Regions from separate parts of the Oceanicaulis sp. UBA2681 genome, predicted to be linked through region 1. Evidence: predicted binding sites of a transcription regulator. Region 1 holds the regulator's gene; the other holds the start of a gene.

Region 1 (7,227 bases):
GGGCTTGAGCCTGAGCCGCGCCCAGAGCGCTGATCGTGACCAGCTCCACGCCTACGGCCTCCGCCCGGCGCGACAGATCCGCCAGCACAGCCAGGGTTTCAGGGCGCGGATGGCCGATGGCGATTGCCTGCCCGTTCTGCAGCGCCAGAGCCAGGGCCTGGTTGAGCTGAACGCTCACTGACGCCTCATCCGGCACATGGTCCAGAAACACATCGCGGGTCATCGCAGTCAGACCGGCCGCTTGCGCTGCGGAAGCCGCTTGAGAGCGCGGATGGGTCAGCGAATCCACGAAAAGCATGGAGCGCGGCAGATCGCTGGCAGAAAACATGGCGTCCATGGCGCGTCTGTCAGACGTCAGGCGGCTGCCCATATGATTGTTGAATCCCACAGCGCCCGGAACACGCGAAAACGCCCAGCCAATGCGCGAGGCCATCTCGGACGGGCTCTGAAATTCGGTCAGGGCGTACGGGCCGGGATCTTCCACGCCCACCGGCTCCATCGGCAGGTGCACGAAAACCTCTCGCCCCGCCGCGCCCGCTTCACGGGCGAGCGCGGACGCCGCCTCGGCATAGGGCAGAATAGACAAGGTGACAGGCGCATCCAGCGCGATCAATCGCCGGGCCGCCACGACATCCAGCCCCACATCGTCAATGATGACCGCCAGTTGCGGCCGCCCTGAAGTCAGAGGCGGCGTCAAAAGCGCCGGCTCAACAGGCTCGGAGGTGAGGGCTGAAGTCTCAACCACTGAAGGCTTGGGCGCGGCGCCGATCCTGTTCGCCGCCTCCACGCGGATCACGCCGGGCCAGGACGAGGCGAGCTGGCGGGAGTCGAGGTCAGCAGGCGCCGCGACGGCGCGCGCTTCGGCCTCGCTGCTATTGGCGCCCAGATTATAAGCAAGCGCCGCCACCAGCATGAAACCGGCGGCCAGGGCAGAGCCCAGATGCGGCGCATAGGAAGCAGTACGGATCATCCGTGCCTATTTACAGCGAGTCGCGGTTGGCGGCGCGTGTCGCCTTGCTTAAGTTCCACATCAGTTTTCACGGATGCGGCGAGCCCTCCATGCTGTTGATCATCGACAATTATGACAGCTTCACCTTCAACCTGGTTCATTATGTCCAGGAGCTGGGCGCGCCGACCCGCGTCATCCGCAATGATGCGATGAGCGCAGAGGACGCCCTGGCCCTCAACCCTCAAGGCGTTCTGATCAGCCCCGGCCCCTGTGATCCGGATCGAGCGGGTATCTGCCTGGACCTGATCCGGAACGCCCCGGAGGACCTGCCGATCTTTGGCGTCTGCCTCGGCTTTCAGTCGATCGGTCAGGTGTTTGGCGGCAAGGTCATTCAGGCCAAGGCGATCATGCATGGCAAGACCAGCCCGATCCGCCATGACGGCACAGGCGTGTTCGAGGCCCTGCCCTCGCCCTATCAGGCCACGCGCTATCACTCGCTGGCGGTGGATCTGCCCGATGGGACTGAGCTGGTCGCCAATGCGCACACCGAAGACGACGAGATCATGGGGTTGATGCACAAGACCCGCCCCATTCACGGCGTTCAGTTTCACCCTGAATCCATCGCGTCCGAGCATGGTCACGCGCTGATCGGCAATTTCCTGCGTCTTGCGGGTCTGACCACAGAGCAAGCGGCATGAGCCGCATGCGTCCCGCCATTCAGGCCCTCGCCCTGGGCCAGGAACCCGATGAGACTGCGCTTGCGGACGCGTTTGACGCGCTGATGGAGGGTCAGGCCGACCCTGTAGAGGTTGGCGGGTTTCTGTTGGCGTTGACCGCCTTGGGGGAAAGCCCGCAAGCGCTGATGGTCGGCGCCAAGGCCATGCGCGCCCGCATGACGCCGGTCAATGCGCCCGCCGCCGCCATCGACACCTGCGGCACCGGCGGCGACGCCCGCGGCACCTGGAACATCTCGACCGCCGCCGCCCTCGTGGCCGCTGGCGCAGGCGCCGTCGTCGCCAAACATGGCAACAAGGCCGCCTCCTCCAAATCGGGCTCTGCGGAAGTGCTGGAAAGCCTGGGCGTAAATCTGTTCGCCCGCCCTGATCAGGTGGAAGCCGCACTGGGTCAGGCGCGCGTGGGCTTTTTGTTCGCCCAGGCTCACCACGGCGCGGTGCGTCATGTGGGGCCGGCGCGCAAGACGCTGGGCGTGCGGACGATTTTCAACCTGCTGGGTCCGCTATCAAACCCCGCCGGCGCGAAACGTCAGCTCCTGGGCGTGTTTGACCGCAAATGGCTGGTTCCCATGGCCGAAGCCCTGCGCGGCTTGGGCGCGGACGCCGCCATGATCGTGTATGGCGAAGACGGGCTCGATGAAATCACCACCACCGGCGTCAGCTTTGTCGCCGAACTGACGCCGGACGGCGAGATCCGTGAATACGAGATCACGCCTGAGGATGCAGGGCTGCGCCGCGCCGCGCTGGATGATCTGAAAGGCGGCGAACCTGAAGAGAACGCGCAGGCGATCCGAGACCTCCTGAAGGGCGCGCAAGGCCCCTATCGCGATATTGTCCTGATCAACGCCGCCGCCGCGCTGAAGCTCGCAGGCTTGGCTGAAGACCTGAAGACCGGCGCGGAACTGGCTGGGGCCGCAATTGATGACGGCCGCGCGCAAGCTGCGCTCGACGCCCTTGTCAGAGCCAGCAACGCCTAAGCGCTTAAACCTTGAAGAGAACACGCCCGATGAGCGACGTCCTGAACCGAATTGAAGCCTACAAGCGCGCCGATATCGCCGAGCGCAAGGCCGCGCTCCCGTATGAAGCGGTCTGCGAGCGCGCCCAGCAGGCGAGCCCGGTCCGCGGTTTCAAGGCGGCGTTGGAGCGCGATGCGACCGAGCATGGGCTAAGCCTGATCGCGGAAGTGAAGAAAGCCAGCCCGTCCAAGGGCCTGATCCGCGAAGACTTCAACCCGCCCATACTCGCCAAAGCCTATGAAGACGGGGGCGCAAGCTGCCTGTCTGTTCTGACCGACGCGCCCAGCTTTCAGGGCCATGATGACTATCTGGTCGCGGCGCGCGCGGCGGTGTCTTTGCCGGTCCTGCGCAAGGATTTTCTCTACGACCCCTGGCAAGTCGCCGAATCACGCGCGCTGGGCGCGGATTGCATCCTGGTGATTCTCGCCAGCGTTGATGATTCCCTCGCCGCCGCGCTGATCGAGGAAGCGTTCAAATGGGATATGGATGCGTTGGTCGAAGTGCATGACGCCGCCGAAATGAAACGCGCTCTGGCCCTCCCCAGCCCGCTTGTGGGGGTGAACAACCGCAATCTGCGCACCTTCGAAACCTCACTGGAAACCTTTGAAACTCTTGCCCCTATGGTGGGTGATGACAGGCTTCTGGTGGCGGAAAGCGGCATCTTCACCCGTGACGACGCTGTCAGATTGCAGCACGCTGGCGCCAAGTCTCTGCTGGTCGGTGAAAGCCTGATGCGGCAGGACGATGTCACCGCCGCGACGCGCACCCTTATGGGGCTCTAAACGCGTCGCAGCTTCACTTGACGTTAAGACGGAACATGCATAGAACACTTTTAGTAAGTTTCTATTTTGTTCCAAGAGGCGACCATGCTGACCAAAAAGCAGCACGAGCTTTTGCTCTACATCAACAAGCGTCTGTCTGAAGACGGCGTGTCGCCTTCCTTTGACGAAATGAAAGAAGCGCTCAACCTCGCCTCCAAGTCCGGCGTGCATCGACTGGTCAGCGCTCTGGAAGAACGCGGATTCATCCGTCGGCTGGCCCACCGGGCGCGCGCTCTGGAAGTGCTGAAGCTGCCGCAAACCGGCGCTCCCGCGTCAGCGCCTGCCTCCAATGTGGTGAAAGCGCCCTTCGGCGCCCCCGCTCACGAAGAAAGCATTCAGGGCGTGGACGTGCCGGTTCTGGGCCGAATCGCGGCCGGCGTGCCGATTGAGGCGATCCAGCATGAAACCGACCGCTTGCCCGTTCCGGCGAACATGATTTCCGGCGGCGAGCATTTCGCGCTGGAAGTGCATGGCGATTCCATGATCGACGCCGGTATTCTCGACGGCGATCTGGTGGTGATCAAACGCGGCGACACCGCCAATAGCGGCGACATCGTTGTCGCCCTCGTCCATGACGAAGAAGCCACGCTGAAAAAGCTGCGCAAAAAGGGCGGCTCCATCGCTCTGGAAGCGGCGAACCCGGCCTATGAAACCCGCATTTTCGGCCCGAACGAGGTCAAGGTGCAGGGGCGTCTGGTCGGCTTGATCCGGCGCTATCACTAGGCGCGCTGATTTGCGCGGTTTAGTATTGCCGTTCGGGGCTTTGCCCGATCAGGACAGCACAGACCATGACAGATCAGACCGCGCTCAGCTTTGACCTTTATTGGTCGTTTCGAAGCCCCTACAGCTATATCGCAGCACAGCGCCTGCTGGCCCTGCGCGATCAATACGGCTTCACGGTCAATGTCCGTATTGTGCGCCCATTGGCGGTGCGCAGCCCTGAGTTCTTCGAAGAACGCGATTCGCGCTGGATCCATTATGTGCTCATTGATGTGGCGCGCGAGGCGGAACGCCTGGGCCTCCCCATCAGCGCGCCTTCGCCCGATCCGATCGCTCAGGATCTAGGCACACTGAAGATCGCCCCTGAGCAGCCGCGCATCACCTATCTCAACCGACTGGGCGTTCTGGCCACGCAAACCGGCGACGGGCTAGCGTATATCGCCGCCGCCAGCCGGCGCATCTGGGGCGGCGCAAGCGCAGGCTATGAAACACCCTGGACCGATGACGGCGCGCTGGATGAAGCCGCTCACAAGGCTGGACTGGACCCGGACTGGCTGAATGCGGAAGCGGACGCCCAATCCGACCAGATTGACGCCCAGATCCTCGAAAACGAAGCCAATCAGGATGCGGCGGGTCATTGGGGCGTGCCGCTGATGGTGTTTAACGGCGAACCTTTCTTTGGTCAGGACCGCATCGACGCCCTGCTCTGGCGCATGTCTCAATCCGGGCTCAAGCTTCAATAAGCTAGCTGCCCTGCGCGCCGCCCCATAAACGGCCCTGCCGGGCCTGCTCGGCGCCGCGCATGCGGACCACCCGGCCGTCATGCACCCAGAACTCCAGCCCGCCGAGTTCGGCGCGCGCCGGGTCATCTAACAGCAAGGCTGCACAACGGCGCTTACGCCAGGCGGAGACGACCCCGTCAAAGACGATCAGATCCGCCTGGTCGCAATCATCCTCCAGCGCCTCGGGATTATCCGTGACGGCGAGCAGCAAGCCTTCCGCGGTGCGCCCCGTGCATCCCAGAGAGTCGCAGGCCAGCGCCGCACGTTCCGGGCGATAGCTCGCTCCGGTGCGTTGCAGGAAGACGCGCGCATCAAACCGTCCCCGCCTGCGGTCACTGACGGTGAAGGCGTCTCCCGCCCCCTCAAATCGCGCCAGCACCACCCCGCCATCGGTGATCATCATCTGGGGCGGCGCCTGAACGATGAACAGCGCCAGGGCGGCGCAGACCAGCACCCCGCCGCCCAGCCGCATCCACCCCAGCCCGATCACCAGACACGCAAAACCCAAACCATAGAGCGCCAGCAGCGCGGGATCGGCGGCGTTAGCGCCCACCACGGCCCCTTCAAGCGTTGACGCCCAATACGCCACATCCAGAACCCGGCGCAGCCCTTGGTCCATGATCCAGAGAAACGGGCCTTCCAGCCCAATCACCGAAAACAGGAGCGCCGCGCCGCCCGCCGGCATCACCCAGAACGTAAAAAGCGGCATGGCCGCCAGATTGGCCAAAAGCCCATATGCGGCCATGCGCTGGAAATGAAACACAGCAAACGCACCGGTCGCGGACCCCGCGATCAGGGATGTGGCGCTCAACCCGGCTATCGCGTCCTTGATCTTGGCGAGGAGCGAGGTTGAGCCGCCGCCCTCGGGACGCCAGCGACGATAAACGTCAAAGCTGGCGATCAACGCCGCAACAGCGGCGAAGCTCATCTGAAACCCCGGTTCGATGACGCTTTCAGGCGTGATGAGGATGATGAAAATGGCGGCCAGCGCCAAAGACCGCATGGAAAAGGCCTGCCGGTCGCACAAGACGCCGACCAGCACCACGAACGCCATGATATAGGCGCGCTGGGTGGACACCGCAGCGCCTGACACCACCAGATAGAGGCTCGCCGCGACCAACGCGCCCAGGGCTGCGGGCTTTCGCGGATCATTCCCGCGCGCCCAAGGCTCCCATGCGGCGAAGATCAGGCGGATCAGCCAATAAGCGCCGCCGGCGAACAAGGCCATGTGCAGCCCGGAAATCGCCAGAATATGGCCCAGACCCGACAGGCGCAGGGCCTCTGCGTCCTCAAAGGACACTCGCGCCCGCTCCCCGGTCAGCAAGGCCGCCGCCACGGCGCCGGTGCGCGACCCGGCCCCCGCCTGCAATCGCTCAGACAAGCGCCAGCGAAACCGCGCCAGATCCAGAATTCGCGGTCTGGGCGCGGCGATCTCGGCGGGCTCCAGATCGGAGATCGCGTATCCCGTCAAACCGATCTGATCAAACCAGGCCGCTCGGCCCGGGTCATACCCACCTGCGGCCACGGGCGCTGACGGCCGCGACAGGCGGGCGCGCACTTGGATGGCGTCGCCGGGTTCAAAAGCGCCCAGCCCCGCCCGGACCCGCACGCGTACAGGCGGGGTCTCGGCGTGTTCCAGCTCATGGACCCGGATCAACAGGCGCGCACGCCCATCCAGTCGCTCCACGCGTTCGATCCAGCCCGTCACTTGCGCGCTGCGTTCGCTGACAAAGCGCTCCAGCGGCGGCGGCGCCAACGCATGGCTGCGATGCCCCGCGAGAACAAAGCCCAGACAGATGCAGCCAAGAAGAACCCAGACATACAGCGTGCTGACATCACGGCGCACGCTCCAGCCCAGCCCACAAAGCGCGGTGATAATTACGCCTGTCAGGACCGGAACTCCTCCCGGTTCAACCGGCCAGGAGAAGTAAGCCGCCGATCCCACCGCAAGCGCAACCGGCGCCCATAAGATCAGCCGGTACGGATCAGGTGCATTCACCGTCAACGGGGCGCCCAGCCCGGCGAGCATCGCCTGGCGCAGGGTGGGACTTTCCCCTGTGGGTGGAAACTTGTAAGACTTCACACCTTCATTTTGGCGTGAACATCAGGCTGAGGCTATGACGGATGCGGTTTGGCGTGCTAAAGAGCACGACCCTTCGCACTGCAGCATGAATTCGCAATTGCAAGATCATATGAAAATCATCA
Region 2 (7,227 bases), on a different contig from region 1:
GGCAAGCATGCGCGCAGCGGGTGACGCGGTCATGACACAAGCCCGACGCAACGCGGAACGTCGAGGTCGGCGCAGCGAAGCGCTCAGTGCGCTCTGGCTGCAGCTCAGAGGGTGGCGCATCCTAGATCAGCGGGCGCGAACCGGGGTCGGCGAGCTTGATCTGGTCGCGCGTCGCGGACCGGTTCTGGCCTTTATCGAGGTCAAAAATCGGGTCAGTCTTGACGATGCGCTGACCGCCGTCACGCCCTATCAGAAACGCCGGCTGATCCGCGCCGCCGCCCTGTGGCGCAGCCGTCATGACGCTCTGGCGGCCCTGCAGCCGCGTTTTGACGTCATCGCCTGGCCCGAACACGGTTGGCCGCGCCATATAAAAGGCGCCTTCATGATCGAGACTGAGAATCTGGTCGGGCTGATCTGATCGGGATAAAAGCTGAAGCGGTAACGCTCGGTTAACCCAATTCTCACGTCCCGGGGATAAATTGACCGTCTCCGTCTCCCACAGAAAGACAAATCTCATGACCGTGATCCGAATTGTCCTTCTTGTTCTTGCGACTGTGCTCCTGACCAATTGTGCGGCGTTTCAACCCGGGCGTTCGGTGGGACGGCAGGTTGATGATTTCAACGCCTCAGTATCGCTCAAATCGGCCATGCTGCGCGCCGAGGGCTACGCGCTCAACGGCGTGGACGTGGAGATCACTGAAGGCGTCGCGTTATTGACCGGACGCGCACCGCGCGCTGAAGACCGGGTGTATGCTGAATGCCTCGCCTGGTCCGTTCAGAGCGTCCGCTCGGTCTCCAATCAGATCGAACTGGGCGGGCGACGCGGCCTTGCAAACGCCACGCGAGACGGCTGGATCACCCAGCAAGTGCGCTCGCGACTCGCGTCCGACAGCGCCATTCGCAGCCTCAATTTCAATATCGAAACTCACTCAGGCGTCGTCTATCTGCTGGGCTTCGCGCGCAGCTCTGCGGAAAGTGATCGCGCCGCCGCCCACGCTGCGCTGGTGGAGGGTGTTGAGCGTGTGGTGGTTCTCACACGGGCCCCCGACGTCACGCCCAACTTGCCTGCGCGCGGCGCGCAACAGGCGCAGGCCTGTGATCTGTCTGCTGATCCCGAGGCTTGAGCGGGCCTGGAAGTGATTAAGGTTTGGGTTGCAAAGCCATCCTGAAACGCGTCACATAGAAAAAAATTCCCCTATAGGTTGACCCCTAATCGTCACTTATTCTATTAATGTTCCTGTTTTGAACATCTCTGTTCCGCGTATTGTGGATAACTCGCGTTAACCGTGTTGTTTGAGTAATCAGATTCATTGAATGAGGGCGCCATGGGCATTCGCACATACTCCGCCGCTTTCGACGGCGCCCAGGCGCGGCTGGTGGACGTTCAGGTCCAGATAGCCGGCGGCATGCCCAACTTCATGATCGTAGGCTTGGCCGACAAGGCGGTCGCAGAAAGCCGTGAACGGGTTCGCGCCGCATTCGCCGCCGTCGGCTTGTCGCTGCCGTCCAAGCGCCTGATCGTCAATCTCGCCCCCGCCGACCGCCCCAAAGAAGGCGCCCATTACGACCTGCCGATCGCGTTGGGCTTGATGGCCGCCATGGGCGTGTTGCCCGTGGACATGCTGGCCGAGCATCTGGTGATGGGCGAACTGGGGCTAGATGGCGGATTGTCGCCCTCGCCGGGCGCACTCCCAGCCGCCATGCTGGCGCAAGAAAAGGATCTGGGTTTCATCTGTCCTGAAAGCTGCGGGCCGGAAGCCGCCTGGGCTGGCGGCGAGCTGCCTATCCTGGCGCCCGCCTCGCTCATCCAGCTGGTCAATCATTTCAAGGGCGGACAGGTGCTGTCCCGGCCAGCGCCAGGTGATCTGATCGAAGCTGATCCGTGCCGGGATCTCCGTGAAGTTCGCGGACAGGAAACCGCCAAGCGCGCGCTGGAAGTCGCTGCGGCGGGCGGGCACAATCTTCTCATGGTCGGCCCGCCCGGCGCTGGCAAATCCATGCTGGCCTCCCGCGCGCCCGGCCTTCTGCCACCGCTCACCTCGTCAGAACTGCTGGAAGTGTCGATGGTGCAATCGGTGGCGGGCCTGCTTGATCGGGGGCGCCTGTCGCGTAATCGCCCGTTTCGCGCGCCGCATCATTCCGCCTCCATGGCGGCGATGGTGGGCGGCGGCACGCGCATCCGGCCTGGCGAGGCGTCCCTGGCGCATCACGGCGTTCTGTTCCTGGACGAATTGCCCGAATTTCACCCTCAGGTGCTCGACAGCCTGCGCCAACCTCTGGAAACCGGCGAAATCGCCGTGGCGCGCGCCAACGCCCGCGTCACCTATCCCGCCCGTTTCCAACTGATCGCAGCGATGAATCCCTGCCGCTGCGGCTGGGCGGGCGAAAATGGTCAGGCCTGCGCCCGCGGCCCCAAATGCGCCCAAGGCTATCAGGCCCGCGTATCTGGCCCGATGATGGACCGGATCGACCTGCAGATCGACATTCCGCCCGTGACGCCGGCGGATCTGGCTTTGCCCCCCGCCCCTGAAGGCACAGCGGAGGCTGCGGCGCGCGTGGCCGCAGCCCGCGCCATCCAGAACGAACGCGGCGCGCTGAACGCTCATCTCAGCGGCGAAGCCTTTGACCGGCACACCAGCCCTGACGAACCGGGGCGCGCGCTCCTGTTACGCGCGTGCGAGGCGATGGGGCTGACCGCCCGCGGCTATCACCGTGTTTTGCGGGTGGCGCGCACCCTGGCGGACCTGGATCAATCCGAACAGGTGCGGCGCATCCATGTGGCCGAAGCGCTGAGCGCCCGCCGCGCCGCTTCGCAAGGGCAGGCGGTCTCCACTCCCGCCGCCATGAAAGGATCGGCGTCGCTTTCGACGCTTCGTTAACGCGCGGCGCGTACACAAGGTTCATGACGCGTGAATGGGACCCCGCCGCCGAAGATACGACCGCTCAGCGCAGTCTTCTGGACGCGATGGCGGAGCTCGTGCTTGCCCGGGACGCCTCGGGACGCGTGACCGAGGTCAACACCGCCTTTCTCAATGCGTTTGGCGGCACGCGTTCGGACTGGATCGGGCGCTGGTTCGCCGTCGCCCCCGCGCTCAGCTCGTCAGGCCAGGCCCGGCGGTATGACGCCGCGATGCGCACACGGGCCGGAGCGGCCTGGATTGAATGGTCGGAAACCACGCTTGAGACTGGCGGCACCGTCGCCATTGGACGCGATGTCAGCGACGAACGCCGCGAACGCGCCGAGGCCAGCGAAGCCGCGGCAGGCAAGTCCGTGTTCTTCGCCTCGGTCACCCATGAATTGCGCACGCCCCTATCGGGCGCGCTGGGCGCCGCAGCGCTGTTGAAGGACAGCGGCCTTCATCCCGACCAGGCCGCTTACCTGGAAGCGGTGCGCTCGAGCGCCCAGCATGCGCTGAACCTGATCGACGATATTCTGGACCTGTCACGGCTGGAGGCGGGACGCCTCACCTTGCGGGCCGAACCGGTCGATTTGCGCAGCCTGATCGAAGATGCGTGCGAAATCCTCTCGACCCGCGCGGCGGAAAAAGGGCTGGCGCTCGCCCACGCCATCAGCGCTGACGTGCCCGCTGAAATTCGCGCCGACCCCGCCCGCTTGCGGCAGATCCTGTTCAATCTGGGCGGCAACGCCGTGAAGTTCACCGAAACCGGAGGCGTTCTGGTGCAGGCGAGCTATCATGGAGGCGAGCTGAGCCTCGCGTTCAAGGATACCGGCCCCGGCATAGCCAAGAACGATCAATCCAGTCTGTTCAAGCATTTCGAGCGCGGCGCGGCGGAGCATAACGCCACCCCTGGCGCCGGGCTGGGCCTGGCCATGGTCAAGCGCCTGACCGAGGCCATGGAAGGCGATGTGGGGGTCAGTTCCGAACCCGGCCAGGGCGCGGTGTTCTGGACGCGCTTTCCGGCCCCCGCCGTGTCGCCGCCGCCGACCGAACGCCCGCTGGCGGACCGCACCATCATCATCGCCTCGCCCTCCGACATTCGCCGCGAAGCGCTGTCCTTGAAAGCGCAGGCCCTGGGCGGACAGGCGCTTGAGACAGCATCGGTCTACGCCATTTCCGATCTGGTGACCCAGACCGAGGACGCCGCCACCTTGATCCTGGATGCGGACTGGGCCGACCAGGCCCCCGCGCTCAAGTCGCTGGCGCCCGATCTGCGCATTCTGGTGCTGGCCGAACCGCGCACCAAGGACCGCTTCACCCACAAGGACGGTCCGCCCGGCATTGATGGCTGGCTGGTCTCGCCGGTCCGGCTCAGCTCGCTGGCCGCTTACGCCCAAGGGCTTGAGATCGAACCCGAAGAACCTCCCGCTCCCAGCGTGCCCGATCGCGCCCTGGATGGGCTCAATATTCTGGTGGCCGAAGACGACCCGGTGAACGCCATGATCGCGCGTACGGTTCTGACCCGTCTGGGCGCGGTGGTCGCGGTGGTCGATACGGGCCGCGCCGCATTGGAAGCCGTCGCGGGCGGCCAGTTTGACGCCGCGCTCCTCGATATGCGCATGCCTGAAATGGGCGGGCTGGACGCCGCCGCCGCCATTCGCAGCCTCAAGAGCCCGGTCGCGGCGCTGCCCTTGATCGCGCTGACCGCGAACGCCACTGAAGACGACCGCGAAGCCTGTCTGACCGCCGGCATGGACGCGTTCCTGACCAAGCCCTTGCAGCCCCAGGCCCTGATCGAGATCCTCACCGGCTTGTGCGCCCCGCAAAACCGGGCCAGTTTCGGTTAGCACCAGACGAGGGATCATCATGACCGTGCAAACAGACCCGCCCGCGCGCAGCTGGGCGCAAACCGTGCGGGTGTATTTCACCCCGGTCATGCTCTCGATGATCGTGCTGGGCTTCGCCTCCGGCCTGCCGCTCTACATGGTGTTCCAGAAGCTGTCTTACTGGCTGCGCGACGCCGGGATCGAACGCTCCACCATCGGGTTTTTCTACTGGGTGACGCTGTCCTACACCCTCAAATTCCTCTGGGCTCCGATCATTGACCGGGTGCAGATTCCATTCCTCGCCAAACTTCTGGGGCCCCGCCGATCCTGGATCGTCACCGCCATTTCCGGCACGGTCATCGCTCTGGTGATCATCTCCCAGACCGATCCCACCCAAGGCCTCGCGCCCGTGGCGATCGCGGCCTTCCTGCTCGCCTATTCCAGCGCCACGCTGGATGTAGCCATCGACGCCTGGCGCATTGAAAGCGCGCCCAATGACATGCAGGCCAATATGGCCGCCGCCTATTCGCTTGGCTACCGCGTCGCCTACATGACCTCGGGGCTCGGGCTCGCGATCTCCGAATGGGCGGACTGGGATTGGTCCTTCCTGGCCATGGCCGCGGCCATGGCGCTGTCTGCGGGCCTGGTCTTCTTTATGAAAGAACCCGCGACGGGGACGTACAAGCATGCCCTGACCGGGTCCCTGCCAACGAAAATCGTCAAGGCGGTGGTCGACCCGTTCAAACAATTCATGGGGCGGCTCGGCTGGTGGCTTTTGCCGGTGTTGTTGCTGGTGACGCTTTATCGGATCAGTGATTTCACCATGGGTGTGATGGCGGCGCCGCTCTATTCCGATCTGGGTTTCGCACGTGACGCCGTAGGCGGCATTCAAGGCGGGCCGGGCCTGATCGCGACCATGACAGGCTTGTTCCTCGGCGGTCTGGCCAGCCTGCGCTTCGGCATGATGCGGGCGCTGGTGATCGGTCTGGTGATCACCCTGATCACCAATGGCGCCTATGCGTGGCTGGCGGCCACGGCGGGGCCTGACGATCTGGGCAAGCTGACGATTGCGGTGGTCGGCGACAACCTGGCGGGCGGGTTCGTCACGACGGTGTTCATCGCCTACCTGTCGAGCCTTGTGGACCCGGAGAACGCCGCCACCCAGTACGCGCTCCTGAGTTCCTTTTACGCCCTCTTGCCCAAATTCATGGCGGGCTTTTCCGGCGTGCTCGCTGATCAGGTGGGCTGGGTGTGGTTCTTTATCCTGACCGCGGGCTGGACCGTGCCCGCCGCCGTGTTGCTGGGGCTGGTGCTGGGATGGGGGCCGATGGCGGCGAAGGGACAGTTTAAATTCGCCGAACGCCGCACCGCCGACAACGCCGCCGAGGGCGAAAAGGCGGAGTAATCACTCCGGCGCCTTCTCCGCCCGCTCGTCTGAGAGGTCATGCGCGGCCAACGCCGCTAGGGTGAGAATGTCGTTCACACTGGCGCCCAGACGCGCGATCTGAACCGGTTTTTCCAGCCCAACCAGCATCGGCCCCAAAACGGTGGCGCCGCCTGCGGCGCGCATCATCTTGGTGGCGATGGAGGCGGAGTGAATGGCGGGCATGACCAGCACGTTCGCCGGGCCGGTGAGGCGCGAGAACGGGTAGAGCCTGCGATGGTCAGGATCCAGCGCCACATCGGCGTTCATCTCACCCTCGTATTCAAAATCCACGCCCCGCTCATCAAGATAGCCGACCGCTTTCTGGATGGCGTCGGCCCGGTCGCCAGACGGATTGCCGAAGGTCGAGTACGACAGGAAGGCCACGCGCGGGGTGACGCCGAAGCGTTTCGCCGCCGCCGCCGTCTCCACCGCAATGTCCGCCAGCGCTTCAGGGCTCGGGAATTCAGTGACGTTGGTATCGGCGATAAACAGCGTGCGTCCGCGTGACAGCACCAGGCTCATCCCCATGACGCGCTCATTTTCAGCCGTGTCGAGCACCAGTTTCACATCACCCAGCGCCTGAGCGTAGTTGCGCGTGACGCCAGTGACCATGCCGTGCGCATCGCCCAGCGCCAGCATGCAGGCGGCGAAGACGTTTCGGTCATTATTGACCAGGCGCTGCACGTCGCGACGCAGATAACCCTGACGCTGCAGGCGATGAAACAGGAAGTCGGCATAGTCGGCGTTCTTGTCAGACAGGCGCGCATTGACGATGCGGATGGCGTCGGACTGAACCCCCAGAAGCCGCATATTGGCGTGCACGGTCTCTTCACGACCGATCAGGATCGCCTCGCCCAGACCCTGGTTCTGGAAGGCGTAGGCGGCGCGGATGACGGACGGTTCCTCACCTTCAGCGAAAACGATCGTCTTGCGCTCGCCCGCCCGCACATCATCCTGAATGGATTGCAGGATCGCCGCCGTGGGATCGAGCCGGCGCGCCAGAGCCGCCTTGTATTGCTCCATATCCGAGATCGGCTTGCGCGCCACGCCGGACTCCATCGCCGCCTGCGCCACA

Evidence for each region. Region 1 encodes LexA, which represses DNA repair genes until DNA is damaged. Its sites were predicted from a motif close to ATGTTCCNCTTGTGTTCC; they were not measured.
Region 2: the regulator LexA is predicted to act here: its motif matches at 1,232-1,249, upstream of B3M53_RS10460 (YifB family Mg chelatase-like AAA ATPase).

What each region holds. Positions count from the first base shown of each region.
Region 1 covers NZ_DEMB01000008.1:125,332-132,558, reverse strand. Annotated here, with positions in the region: gene B3M53_RS05810 (divergent polysaccharide deacetylase family protein) at 1-970, opposite strand, end outside; gene B3M53_RS05805 (anthranilate synthase component II) at 1,060-1,647, shown strand; gene trpD (anthranilate phosphoribosyltransferase) at 1,644-2,660, shown strand; gene trpC (indole-3-glycerol phosphate synthase TrpC) at 2,690-3,481, shown strand; gene lexA (transcriptional repressor LexA) at 3,566-4,243, shown strand; gene B3M53_RS05785 (2-hydroxychromene-2-carboxylate isomerase) at 4,309-4,983, shown strand; gene B3M53_RS05780 (ComEC/Rec2 family competence protein) at 4,985-7,105, opposite strand; gene gltX (glutamate--tRNA ligase) at 7,215-7,227, shown strand, end outside.
Region 2 covers NZ_DEMB01000012.1:185,141-192,367, forward strand. Annotated here, with positions in the region: gene B3M53_RS10450 (YraN family protein) at 32-418, shown strand; gene B3M53_RS10455 (BON domain-containing protein) at 516-1,124, shown strand; gene B3M53_RS10460 (YifB family Mg chelatase-like AAA ATPase) at 1,326-2,879, shown strand; gene B3M53_RS10465 (response regulator) at 2,903-4,747, shown strand; gene B3M53_RS10470 (AmpG family muropeptide MFS transporter) at 4,767-6,131, shown strand; gene B3M53_RS10475 (NADP-dependent malic enzyme) at 6,132-7,227, opposite strand, start outside.